Regions from separate parts of the Stenotrophomonas sp. 82F1 genome, predicted to be linked through region 3. Evidence: predicted binding sites of a transcription regulator. Region 3 holds the regulator's gene; each other region holds the start of a gene.

What was found. Region 3 encodes FliA, which starts transcription of late flagellar genes. Its sites were predicted from a motif close to TAAAGTTTNNCNNNCNNNGGCCGATAA; they were not measured.
Region 1: the regulator FliA is predicted to act here: its motif matches at 2,535-2,561, upstream of AC13GI_RS20625 (methyl-accepting chemotaxis protein).
Region 2: the regulator FliA is predicted to act here: its motif matches at 2,675-2,701, upstream of AC13GI_RS00710 (GGDEF domain-containing protein).

What each region holds. Positions count from the first base shown of each region.
Region 1 covers NZ_JBSPUD010000032.1:26,249-30,634, forward strand. Annotated here, with positions in the region: gene AC13GI_RS20610 (sensor histidine kinase) at 1-643, shown strand, start outside; gene AC13GI_RS20615 (LytR/AlgR family response regulator transcription factor) at 640-1,413, shown strand; gene AC13GI_RS20620 (NAD-dependent epimerase/dehydratase family protein) at 1,556-2,449, shown strand; gene AC13GI_RS20625 (methyl-accepting chemotaxis protein) at 2,685-4,386, shown strand, end outside.
Region 2 covers NZ_JBSPUD010000001.1:165,902-170,287, forward strand. Annotated here, with positions in the region: gene AC13GI_RS00705 (MFS transporter) at 6-1,187, shown strand; gene AC13GI_RS00710 (GGDEF domain-containing protein) at 1,228-2,643, opposite strand; gene AC13GI_RS00715 (TonB-dependent siderophore receptor) at 2,931-4,386, shown strand, end outside.
Region 3 covers NZ_JBSPUD010000002.1:15,524-19,909, forward strand. Annotated here, with positions in the region: gene AC13GI_RS02455 (chemotaxis protein CheA) at 1-755, opposite strand, end outside; gene AC13GI_RS02460 (protein phosphatase CheZ) at 758-1,363, opposite strand; gene cheY (chemotaxis response regulator CheY) at 1,363-1,755, opposite strand; gene AC13GI_RS02470 (RNA polymerase sigma factor FliA) at 1,775-2,518, opposite strand; gene AC13GI_RS02475 (MinD/ParA family ATP-binding protein) at 2,515-3,402, opposite strand; gene flhF (flagellar biosynthesis GTPase FlhF) at 3,389-4,386, opposite strand, start outside.

The DNA of each region.
Region 1 (4,386 bases), on a different contig from region 3:
GCTGGCGCAGTCGCGGTTGCTGGCGTTGAAGTCGCAGCTGCAGCCGCATTTCCTGTTCAATACGCTGCACGCCATCATCACCCTGCTGGATGAAGACAAGGCCAGTGCCGAAGACATGCTGCTGCGTCTGAGCGAGCTGCTCCGCGCTTTTCTGGAAGACTACGACGGCCAGGAAATCAGCCTGCGCCAGGAACTGGAGTTGATCGAGCTGTACCTCGGCATCCAGCGCACGCGCTTCAAGGATCGCCTGCACAGCCGCATCTATGTTGCACCGGAACTGCTGGATGGCGCGGTTCCAAGCCTGATCCTGCAGCCGCTGGTGGAAAACGCGCTGCGCCATGGCATCGGCCGCAACCTCGGCGAGGACACCATCGAGATCGAGGGCCGCCGCGACGGTGACATGCTGTGCATCGAGGTGCGCAACCAGAACAGCACGCTGCAGCAGCCCGGGGCGCCCGGTGGTCATGGCATCGGCCTGTCCAATACGCGGCTGCGCCTGCGCGAGCTGTACGGCGATGCGGCCGAGGTGCGCCTGGACCTGCTCTGGCCGCAGGGTGTGGCCTGCAGGGTGCGGTTGCCACTGCGGATGCTGGACGATGCCGATGACGCTCCCGAGTTTGTCGTGCACGGTAGTGCCGCATGAGCCTGAGCGTGCTGGTGGTGGACGACGAGCCGATCGCCCGGCGCGCGGTGACGCGCCTGCTGCACGGTGATGCGGACATCGACCATGTAGCCGAGTGCGGTGACGGAGTGTCTGCCGTGGCAGCCATCCGCGCGCAGTCGCCGGACCTGGTGTTCCTGGATGTGCAGATGCCTGGCATCACCGGTCTGGACGTGCTGGCCACCATCGGCGCCGCGCGGATGCCGGCCACGGTATTCGTCACCGCCTACGAGCAGTATGCGGTACGCGCATTCGAGGCCAATGCACTGGATTACCTCGTCAAGCCCTTCAGTCGCGAGCGTTTCGCGGCCACCTTGCTGCGCGCGAAGTGCCGGCTGGCCCAGGCCGCCAATGCCGCCGACAACACGCGCCTGCTGCAGGCGCTGGATGTACTGCGCAGGCGCGAGGATCATCTGCAGCGTATTGCCGTACGTGATGGCGAGGCGATGCTGCTGCTGGCGGTGCAGGACATCCTCTGGATCCGCGCCAATCGCAATACGGTGCAACTGCATCTGGCCGATCGCGTGCACGAGCTTCGCGAAACCATGAACAGCCTGGCTGAACGGCTGGATCCCAGGCATTTCGCCCGGGTGCATCGCTCGGCCATCGTCAACATCGCGCGGGTCAGGACGATCCACCCCTGGTTCAATGGCCATCACGTACTCACCCTGGAGAACGGCCAGCAGCTGCGCATGAGCCGCTACCAGAACGACGCCTTCCTGCGGCTGGTGTCGGCGCGCTCGGAGGCGTGAGTGCCTGCTGCCGGGCCAAGCGCCGCCGACCCGACGGCGATGGCATGCAGAATGTCATCGGTTCCTATCGCCGATGCCATCGGGCTTGCCTAGAATCGAGGCATCCCGGTAGGTCCCGGGCGCTGTCGAGTGAATGGATTCAATGAAGATTCTGTTGACCGGAAGTTCCGGGCGGATAGGGCGCGCGATCTTCGGTGCGCTGGCGGGTGCCAATGAGGTGGTGGGGCTGGACCGCAGTCCCTTCGCCACCACGCGCGTGATTGCCGATGTCACCGATCGCCGGGCGCTGGAACGCGCCGTGCAGGGGGTCGACGCCGTGATCCATACCGCGGCGCTGCACGCGCCGCACGTGGGCCTGGTGCCTGACACGGTGTTCCAGCAGATCAACGTGGAGGCGACCGCGAACCTGCTGCTGCTGGCGCGCGAGGCCGGCGTGCAGCGCTTCGTGCTGACCAGCACCACGGCGTTGTATGGCCATGCCGTGGTATCCGGCGGCTGCCGTTGGATCGACGAGGACACCGAGCCGCTGCCACGCACGATCTACCACCGCACCAAACTGCAGGCCGAGGCCGCTGCCGAAGCGGCGGCAAGTGCAACGTTCACCGTGCGCGTGCTGCGGATGGCACGCTGCTTCCCCGAGCCGCCTGACCGCATGGCGATGTTCCGCCTGCACCGCGGTATCGACGCGCGCGACGTGGCCAGCGCCCATGCCGCGCTGCTTCACGATGAAGGCGCGCCCTTCCAGCGTTACCTCGCCTGTGCGCCGACGCCTTTCCGGCGCGAGGACTGCCTGCAGCTGGCCGCCGATCCGCGCCAGGTGCTGGCGCGCCGCGCACCGCAGCTGCTGGCCGAGTTCGAGCGCCGTGGCTGGCCGCTGCCGCTCAGCATTGACCGGGTCTACGACAGCAGCCGGATGCGTGCAGCACTGGGCTGGCAGCCGCGGTTCGGTCCAGAGGACGTCCTGCAGCAGTACGCCGCGGGCAGCATCGAGGTCCTGCCCCGTGCGGAGTGGATCCGCGACCGCGTCGCCGAATAGAGTCGCCGGACAGAACAGGCGAGCAGCACAGGCCTGCGTCGACGGCCGCAGCTGAGCAGGTTCAGGTTTGTCCGCGCGGTGGGCCTCAACCTCGCCCGGCCATTGCCGCTAACCCGGTGCGCGCCTTCCCGCGCCGGAGTCCGATCCGGCGGGGCAGGCGGCCCGCGCGATGGATCGCGCATCTGCGCGGTGCCCTGGTGGCACCGGTCGACCTGAACTGCCTGCGGATCCTTCCATGCCTCCTTCCCGTTCCGTCGCTGCCCGTCGCCCCGGCAGCATCGCCCACAAGCTGATGCTGGGCACCGCGGTGATCGCGTTGCTGTGCTTCGGCGCGACCGCGTTCCTGATCTATCACCAGGCCAGTTCGGCGCTGGTGTCGTCCTCGCGGCAGACCATGGCCAGCGAAGCCCGTGCCGAGGCGCGCCAGGTGGCTGCCGACCTGGGCACGGCCTTCGCCAGCAACGATGCGATGGTGGAAACCGTGCTGGCCCAGCGTGCGCGCGGTGATGCGCCCGATCGTGCCAGCCTGGCCAATGTGATCGGCGAGCAGCTGCACGCGCACCCGGAATGGCTGGGCAAGAGCACCATGTGGGAGGCCAATGCCTTCGACGGCAAGGACGCCGAGTTCGTCAACAGCGAGGCGCACGACGCCACCGGCCGCTACATGAGCTACTGGGCCTGGCAGGACGGCAAGCCGCAGCAGTCGACGATGACCGACTACACCGAGACGCCCAGCGGCTCGGGCAACTGGTACATGGTGCCCAGCCGCGACAAGCTGCCGCTGGTCAGTGAACCGTATGCCTACGACATCGGCGGCAAGCAGGTGCTGATGAGCACGCTCAGCACGCCGATCGTCGAGAACGGTACCTTCCTCGGTGTCTTCACCGTCGACTTCTCGCTGGACGCGCTGCAGAAGCACCTGGCCACGCTGACGCCGATGGGTGCCGGCCGTGTCGAGCTGCTGTCGCCGAAGGGCGTGGTGCTGGCCTCGGCCGATGCTGCCGAGATCGGCAAGCCGCGCACCGATGCCGCCACCCTCGGCATGCTGGCGCAGATCGCCGCCGACAAGACGTACGAAGCGTTCGAGCCCGACGCTGCCGGCAACGTCCGCCTGTACGTGCCGCTGCAGGTGGGTGACGCGCCGCAGCGTTTCGCGCTGGGCGTGGTGGTGCCGCACGCGGTGATCATCGCGCAGGCCCGTGAGCTGCTGTGGATCATCCTGCTGGTGGGTGTGGTGGCCGCGCTGGTGCTCAGCGGTGGTGTCTACCTGCTGCTGCAGCGGCTGGCCGTGCGCCCGCTGGCGCAGGCGGTGCGCATCGCCGGTGACGTGGCCGCGGGCAAGCTGGATACCGCCATGCCGGCGCTGGGCAACGACGAAGTGGGCCGCCTGCTGGACGCGATGCAGGGCATGCGTGGCCAGCTGCAGGCGGTGATGGCCGCACAGGCGGAGATGGCGCGTCGCCATGATGCCGGTGAAATCAGCTACCGCATGGATGCCTCGGTGTTCCCGGGCGAGTACGGCCGCATGGTGGCCGACAGCAACCAGCTGGTGGCCGACAGCAACGCGGTCACCCAGCGCCTGGTGGAGGTGATGCAGCGCTACGCGGTGGGCGACCTGAGCGTGGACATGGAGGCACTGCCGGGCGAAAAGGCGGTATTCACCGCTGCCATGGCAACCACCAAGAGCAACCTGGCGGCGATCAACGAGCAGATCCAGCAGTTGGCCGCCGCCGCCGCAGCGGGCGATTTCGCGGTGCGCGGCGATGTGCAGCGCTTCGAGCATGATTTCCGCCGCATGGTGGAAACCCTGAACACCATGATGCAGGTCAGTGACCACAACCTGGCCGCACTGTCGACGCTGCTGCGCGCCATCGCCGCCGGTGACCTCAGTACGCGGATGGAGGGTGACTTCCACGGGGTGTTCGCGGTGATGCGCG
Region 2 (4,386 bases), on a different contig from region 3:
CACTGATGATGCCTTCGCTGTCCCGCCCGTTGTTGGGTCTGCTCGCCATTGCTGCCGGTGCCAGCGTGGCCAACGTTTACTTCGCGCAGCCGCTGCTGGAGCGCCTGGCCCACGATTTCGCCCTGGATGCCGCGGTGGCCGGCGTACTGCTGGCTGCCACCCAGGCCGGCAGCGTGCTGGCTCTGCTCGGCTTGCTGCCACTGGCCGACCGTGGCGACCGTCGCCGACTGCTGCGGGCGCAACTGCTGGCGCTGGTGGTGGCGCTGCTGTGGCTGGCCGCCGCCCGCAGCACCGCGTGGTTGCTGTCGGGCATGCTGCTGGCGGGGCTGCTGGGTACCGCGCTCACCCAAGGGTTGATCGCCTACGCCGCCAACCTCGCTGCACCGGAGCAGCGCGGGCGGGTGGTCGGCATGGTCCAGGGCGGCGTGTTCATCGGCCTGCTGTCGGCACGCGTGGTGTCCGGCGCGGTCGCCGCCGTGGCGGGATGGCGCGCGGTGTACCTGCTGTCGGCACTGCTGATGGCAGCGCTGGCGCTGCTGCTGTGGCGTCGGCTGCCGCACGTGCCGGTGCCTGCAATGGCGCCGGCGTGGCGCGAGCTGCTGCGCTCCATGGTGCAGATGCTGCTGCAGGATCGGGCACTGCGCGAACGTGGGCCCTTGGCACTGCTGTTGTTTGCCGGTCTCAATGTGTTCTGGGCGGCGGTGCCACTGCCGTTGTCGGCGCCGCCCCTGAGCTGGTCGACCGCTGGCATCGGCGCGCTGGGCCTGGCCGGCATCATCGGCGCGCTGCTGGCAGCAAGGGCCGGGCACTGGATGGATCGTGGCTTCGCCCATCGGGTGAGCCTGGGGGCGCTGCTGCTGATGCTGGTCGCCTGGGTGCCGCTGCTGGGCCTGTCGCACTCGCTGGCCCTGTTGCTGCTGGGCGTAATAGTGCTGGACCTGGGCGGGCAGGCGTTGCATGTGTCCAACCAGGCCCTGCTGCTGCGTGCACCGGCCGAACGGCATGGGCGCCTGGTGGCGCTGTACATGCTGTTCTATGCGGTGGGCAGCGGTGCGGGCGCCGCCGCAGGCACCTGGATGCAGGCGCGCTACGGGTGGCCGGCGGTGTGCGTGCTGGGAGCGGGAATCGCCCTGCTGGCCTTGGCGTGGTGGGCGGCGTGGCGCATTCCGCGCAACGCCGCCGCGTAGCACCGAATCTGTTCGAGGCCCTGCCGCGCGCGCTGCAGGCTCAACGTTGCAGCGCGCGTCGCCCGGGTGCCTCCGGCAACGCTTCGTCGGCCACCACCACACGGTTGCGGCCCTGTCGCTTGGCGGCATACATCGCCGCGTCGGCGCGCGCCATCACCCGCTCGTAATCGGGATGCCCATCGTGCCCGGCCACGCCGATGCTGGCGGTCAGCCCCAGCGTCTGTCCATTCGGCAGGGTGATCGGCGATTGTGCAATCTGCCGGCGCAGGCTTTCGGCAATCACCTCCGCCTGCGACTCGCTCGCCGCCACCAGCACCACCACGAACTCCTCGCCGCCGTAGCGGAACAGGTAGTCGCTGCCACGGGTCTGCTGGCCGAGCAGGGCGGCAACGTGCTGCAGTGCGCGGTCGCCGGCGTCGTGGCCGTGGCCATCGTTGATCGCCTTGAAGTGATCCAGGTCCAGCAACAACAGCGAGAACGGCGTGTGGTTGCGCGTGGACAATTCGATCTCACGGCGCAGCACGGTCGGCAGGAAGCGCCGGTTGAGCAGGTTGGTCAGCGCATCGCTGCCCGCATCCAGTTCGCCGATGCGTTCGAACAGCAGGGTCATCAGGTTGCGGATGGTGGCCAGGTCTTCGCGGATCGCCGGCAGGGCGGCCAGACGCCGTGCCGGATCTTCATCCGTGGCGCGCTGCAGGCTGCTGTCGATGCGTGCCATCAAGCCGCCGACCTGCTGCGTCTCGCTGCTTTCGCCGAAGCTGGGAATGCCCTTGTGGGTGAACCACAGGCCGAATTCCGAGGTCGCCAGACTGGCGTTGTCGGCGCCTGTCGCATGGCCGGCGAGGGTGTACAGCAGGCTGTTCTCCCAATCCAGCAGCAGGGCGCGCTGGCGCTCGCGCTCGGTGCTGACGTTCTGCACCAGCGAGAACAGCCGGTACGCTGCATCGGTGCGCGACGAGCGCTCGCGGGCGTGCGTGTAGGCCAGGGTCATGCCCTCCATGGCGATGTCCATGATCGCGCTGAGGCAATCGATGGCGGCGAAGGCGGTGTCGCTGTCATCGGCGTCGGCGCGCAGGCGCACGAACAGCTCGTGCTTGAGCACGCGTGCTCCGCGAGTCACCAGGTCAACCGGAATGCCGACCCGCGCATGCACATCGCCGATCACCCGCTGTGCGGCGACCGTAGCGGCAATGCCATCCGCATCGGTGGTCAGCAGCTGCGCCAGCCAGCGCTGCATCGCCGGTTGCAGGCGCTGCTTGACCTGTTCATGGGACAGGAAGCGGCGCGCACGCGTGTCCTGCAGCAGCACCTCGTAGAAGCGCTGCGCCAGCATTGGCGGTGCATCGGCGGCCACGGCATGCAGCAGTGCGGCAGCGGCGGGGCCGGCCTGCAGCAGGCAGTGCTGCCAGGCCTGGGCCAGCGGTTGGCTGGCTTCGTCCAGTTGGGGTGTATCCACGTCGATCTCTAGCGGCGCACAACAGACCACGGTATCGGCCGCAGCTGTCGACGGTTGATGGCAGGTAAGCCGGTCAGTTTAAGCGCCATGCAGGCCGAAAAACGCCGGCAGAGCACATGCCGGCCGATGCCGCAATGCGTTGACGCATTTGAGAATCACTCGCATTTGTGAAAAAATGACGGCAGGAACCGAGCTGCGCGCATCCCGCAGTGATCGTTCCGCCTCCCCCGTCGCCGCCTCGTGCCCAATGCCAGAGGCTTCCGCTGCCCTGCCAGAAGGTCCAGAACATGCCTGCAAACACACTTTCACCGCGCCCGCTGGCGCTCGCCGTCGCCGCGCTGCTGGCTGCCGGTACGATTACCGCGCACGCGGAAACCGATGCCACCGATATCGATACCGTGCATGTCACTGCTTCGCAGATCGCACGACAGGCACTGGGCACCTCCACCATCACCGCTGAAGACATCGCCAAGCGGCCGCCGGTCAACGACATCGCCGAGCTGCTGCGGACGATGCCCGGCGTCAATCTGACCGGCAACAGCGCATCGGGCCAGTACGGCAACAACCGGCAGATCGATCTGCGCGGCATGGGGCCGGAAAATACCCTGATCCTGATCGACGGCAAGCGCGTGGGTGCACGCGACGCGGTGCGCATGGGTCGCAGTGGCGAGCGCAACACGCGCGGCGATACCAACTGGGTGCCGGCGGAAATGATCGAGCGCATCGAAGTACTGCGCGGCCCGGCGGCGGCGCGCTATGGCTCGGGTGCCTCCGGTGGCGTGGTCAACATCATCACCAAGCGCCCAACCGGCGACCTGACCGGCGCGGTTGATCTGTACGGCCTGGTGCCCGAACACAGTGCCGAGGGTGGCAGCGAGCGCGTCGGCCTGCAGCTGAGCGGGCCGATGACCGACACGCTGTCGTTCCGGCTGTACGGCAACCTCAACAAGACCGATGCCGATTCGCTGGATCTCAACCGCAACTTCGCCACCGCTGCCAACGCGGTACCGCCGGCGGGCCGCGAAGGCGTCAAGAACCGCGATGTAAACGCACTGCTGCGTTGGGACGTGACCGCCAACCAGGTGATCGAATTCGAGGCCGGCACCAGCCGCCAAGGCAACATCTATGCCGGCGACCGTGCGGTCAGCACCACCGGAACCTCCACCGGCGTCGACCTGGCCGCGCTGGCCGAGCAGCAGGCCGAGACCAACCGCATGTACCGCAGCACCGGCGCGATCACCCATCGCGGACGCTGGGGCGATGTCAGCTCGCGGCTGACGGCAGCGGTGGAAGGGGTCAACAATTCGCGCATCAACGAAGGCCTGGCCGGTGGCCCGGAAGGCAGCTTCAACGGCGCTGACTGGTCGACCTCGCGCCTGCGCAACTACCAGCTGGACGGCGAGGTCAGCTTCCCGACCACCCTCGGCGGCGCCGGGAACGTGTGGACGCTGGGCTTCGAATACCTCGACAGCCGGTTGACCGATCCGTATTCCATGAGCCAGTCCAGCAGCAGCGGGGGTGGCATTCCGGGCCTTTCGGCCGACCGCGCACGCGGCAAGTCCGATGCGCAGACTACCGCTGTCTACGTGGAAGACAACATCTACCTGGGCGAACGCTGGATCGTGACCCCGGGCCTGCGCTTCGACCATCACAGCCAGTTCGGCAACAACACCAGCCCGAGCCTCAACGCGCAGTTCCGGCTCAACAGTGACTGGGTGGTGAAGGGCGGCATCGCACGCGCGT
Region 3 (4,386 bases):
ACCAGTTCGCCGATCAGGTTGACGATGGCGTCCAGGCGCTTGGTATCCACGCGCACGGTGTGTTCGGCTTCGGCGACGGGCTTGTTGGGCGCCGGCTTGGCCGCGGGTGCGGCCGGCGCGGGCGCCGGTCGTGGTGCCGGTGCGGCAGCAATCCCTGCGATGGCGTTGCTGCCCGGGGCGGCACCGCCATGCAGCTGATCGAGCAGCGCCTCGAACTCGTCTTCGCTGATCATGTCGTCGGCCTTCTTCGCCGCCGCCACGGGTGCTGGCGCCTTGCCGCCGTGCAGCTGGTCGAGCAGGGCTTCGAACTCGTCGTCGGTGATCAGGTCGCCACCGCCGGCACCCGGCGTGGCGGCCGAGGGCGCAGCCGCGCCACCGCCATGCACGTCGAACTGGGCGACCAGTTCGGGCGGGGCAAAGCCGGGCTCGGTACCCGAGGACACCGCGTCAAGCATCGACTGCAGGTAGTCCAGTGATTGCTGGGCGGCATCGAAGTGATGTGCCTGCAGTACGGCCTGGCCGGCACGCGCAGCGCCCAGCGCCTCTTCGGCGGCGTGGCACAGTTCGACCATCGCGGTGATGCCGAGGAAACCTGCGCCGCCTTTCAGCGTGTGGTAGCCACGGAACACCGCGTTGAGCTGTTCATTGTCCTGCGGTGCCTGTTCCAGCGACACCAGCTGTTCGCCGAGGCGATCCAGGATTTCCTGGGCCTCGATGATGAAATCGGCAGTGATGTCGTCGGCTACCGCGCCCATGGTTACAGCCCCAGATCCGACAACAGGTCGTCGGCGTCGTTCTGCGAGACCGCATGGCGGTCCAGCCCTTTCAGTGCCGGCCCGGCCAGTTCCGGGTCGGTGCGATGCTGTTCCGGCGGCAGGCCGAGCGCGCCGAAGCCCTCGTGCACGCGGCGGACGATGCCCACCACGCGGCGGATGATCTGTCCGGTCAGGTCCTGGTAGCTCTGGGTCAGGGCGATCTCGGTGAGGTTGTGGCGGATGCGGTCCAGCTGCACGTCCTGGCCCGGCTGCAGGCCATCGGCGCGCAGCTGTTCGGTCAGGTTGCGGCACTCTTCGGCCAGGTCCAGGGTGCGGTGGGTGGCCTGTTCGGTCATCGCCACCACGTGGTCCAGGCGCGCGCAGGCGTCGTCCAGCTCGCCGGCTTCATCGGGCACGGTCGGCAGTTCGCCCAGTGCCTGGCCCAGTTCGCGGGCCAGCCGCGAAAGGCCGCTCATCATCGGCTGGGTGCGCAGCGCCACCAGGCCGTCGATGCGCTGGCGCCAGGCCGCCTCGTCGCCGGATTCCAATGCATCCAGGGCTTCCTGCAGGCGCAGGGCGAGGGCGCTCTTGTCGACCGTGGTGTCCATCAAGCGCTGGCCGCCAGGCGTTCGAAGATCTTGCCGAGCTTCTCTTCCAGCGTCTGTGCGGTGAACGGCTTGATGATGTAACCGTTCACACCGTTCTGCGCCGCTTCGATGATCTGCTCGCGCTTGGCTTCGGCGGTCACCATCAGCACCGGCAGGGTCTTCAGCTTGGCATCGGCACGGATCGCCTTCAGCAGTTCGATGCCGGTCATCACCGGCATGTTCCAGTCGGTCACCACGAAGTCGAACGGCTGGCTCTGCAGCAACGACAGCGCGGCATGCCCGTCCTCGGCTTCGGCGGTATTGGTGAAGCCCAGATCGCCCAGCAGGTTCTTGACGATACGACGCATGGTCGAGAAATCGTCGACGATCAGGATGCGCATGTTCTTGTTCAAAGCAGAGTTCCTTTGTTGATCAGCTCTCGAGGCCGGCGTCGGCCGCCTCGAAAATCTTCAGTCGGCCACGCAGGCGCAGGACCGCCTGGCCGTGGATCTGGCAGACCCGCGACTCGCTCACGCCGAGCACTGCGCCGATCTCTTTCAGGTTCAGTTCCTGCTCGTAGTAGAGCGACAGCACGAGCTGTTCGCGCTCGGGCAGGTGGCCGATGGCATTGCCCAGCTCGCGGCCGAACTCGCCGCGTTCCAGCACCTGCTGCGGGGTCGGGCCGCCCTGGGCGACGGTGTCCAGCTCGCCCTGGTCTTCAATGCGTGATTCCAGGCTCAGCACCTGCCCGCGCGAGGCGTCTTCCATCAGCCGCAGGTACTCGGGCAGCGGCATCTCCATCGCGGCAGCCACTTCGGTGGCGCTGGCGGCGCGGCCGGTGCTCTGCTCCAGGCGGCGGATGGTGGCAGCGGCGTCGCGGGCACGGCGGTGCACCGAACGCGGCACCCAGTCGCCACGACGGATCTCATCGATCATCGAACCGCGGATGCGGATCGAGGCGTAGGTCTCGAACGAGGCACCCTGGTCGGCGTCGTAGCTGCGCGACGCTTCGATCAGGCCCATCATGCCGGCCTGGATCAGGTCGTCCACTTCGACGCTGGCCGGCAGGCGTGCGGCCAGGTGGTGGGCGATGCGCCGCACCAGGTCCGAGTGCTGGGCGATGACCTCGTTGGCCGCCGTGCGCTGGACCTCTCTGTACTGGGCGGCGCCTTTCATGCGGCCACCCCACGCTGCTTGATGATGCGTTCAAGGAAGAATTCGACGCCACCGCGCGGCTCGGTCGGTGCCTGCCAGCGGGCGGTGCGGCGGGCGATCTCGGTGATCGCCAGTGCCGACGGGCTGGACGGATAGGCCTTCACCACCGGCTGCTGGCGCTGCACCGACAGGCGCAGCCAATCGTCCTGCGGCACGCAGCCGAGGTAGTTCAGCGAGACATCGGCGAGGAATTTCTCGCAGACGCGGGTCAGCTTCTCGTACAGCACGCGGCCTTCGTTGGGGTCGCGCACCATGTTGGCCACCACCTGGATGCGGTCCACGCCACGTTCGCGCGACAGCACCTTGATCAGGGCATAGGCGTCGGTGATCGAGGCCGGTTCATCGCAGACCACCACCACGGTGTCCTGCGCGGCCTGGCAGAAGGTCAGCACGCCATCGGTGATGCCGGCGGCGGTGTCCACCACCATGATGTCCAGCTCGCGCTCCAGTTCGGAGAACACGTTGACCAGGCCCACATGCTCGGCGGGGGCCAGCTCGGCCATGTGCCGGCGGCCGGACGCGGCCGGGACCACCAGCACGCCGTTCGGGCCTTCGATGATCACGTCATCCAGGCTGCAGCGGCCAGCGACCAGGTCGGCCAGGGTATTGGTGGGGCTCAGGCCGAGGATCACGTCGATGTTGGCCAGGCCGAGGTCGGCATCCAGCAACAGGGTGCGTTTACCCATGCCGGCAAGCGCCACGGCCAGGTTGGCCGACACGTTGGTCTTGCCGACGCCGCCCTTGCCGCCGGTCACGGCAATCGTGCGCACAGGGCCGAGCGGCTCGCTGCGGGTCGCCGTCAGCGGGAAGGTGGTGGTCAGCTTGGCGTACTCACGCGACGGCATGGTTCAACTCCGGGTTGCAGGGCATATCGGCCGCGCGGCGCAAATCTTCAAGGCGAAGTACAAGATTGGCTGCACTGGCCCGGTGCAGGTCGTCCGGGACGTCCTGGCCATCGGTCACCCAGGCGATCGGCAGCTTGTGGTCCACCGCCACCGACAGGGCGTTGCCGAAGCGGCCGGTCTCGTCCAGTTTGCTCAGCACCAGGCCCTGCAGGTTGGCCGCGCCGAAGCGGCGGACCACCTCGTCCATGTCGCCGAAGCTGGTGTTGGCCGGCAGCACCAGCAGGGTGCGGACCTGGCGGGCAGCGCGCAGCCACTGCAGCTGGGCGGCCAGTGCGCGGTCGCGCGGGCCCAGGCCGGCGGTGTCGATCAGCACCAGCTTGTAGTCCTTCAGGCGCTCCAGCAGCTGGTCCAGATCGGTGCCGCTGTTGGCCTCGTGCACCGCGATGCCGAGCTGGCGGCCATAGCCGTACAGCTGTTCACGGGCGCCGATGCGCATCGTATCGGTGGTGACCAGGGCGACATCGCGGGCGGCATGGGCTTCAGCGAAGCGCGAGGCCAGCTTGGCGATGGTGGTGGTCTTGCCGGCGCCGGTCGGGCCGACCAGGGCAATCACGCCGCCTTCCTCCATCGGGTCGACCGGGGCGATCGGCAGCTTGCGCGAGATCAGCCCCAGCATCAGGCCGCGGCCACGATGCGCTTCGGTTTCCAGCGGAATCTGCATGGCCACGTCGCGGGCGATGCCAGCGTCGAAGCCGTACTCGTCCATCAGGTCCAGCGCGGTGGCGCGTACCGGGCAGCCGCGCAGGCGCTCATCGGTGAAGCGGTTCATTTCGCGCTCGATCACCTGGCGCATGCCGGCCACTTCCTGGCGCAGGTGGCGGATCTCGGCGTCGTCGGCGACCAGGGTCAGCGCCGGTGCCGCTGCCAGCGCCGGCAGCGGTGCCGGTGCAGCTTCCGTCGGCTGCATGGCAACCGGCGCGTGGG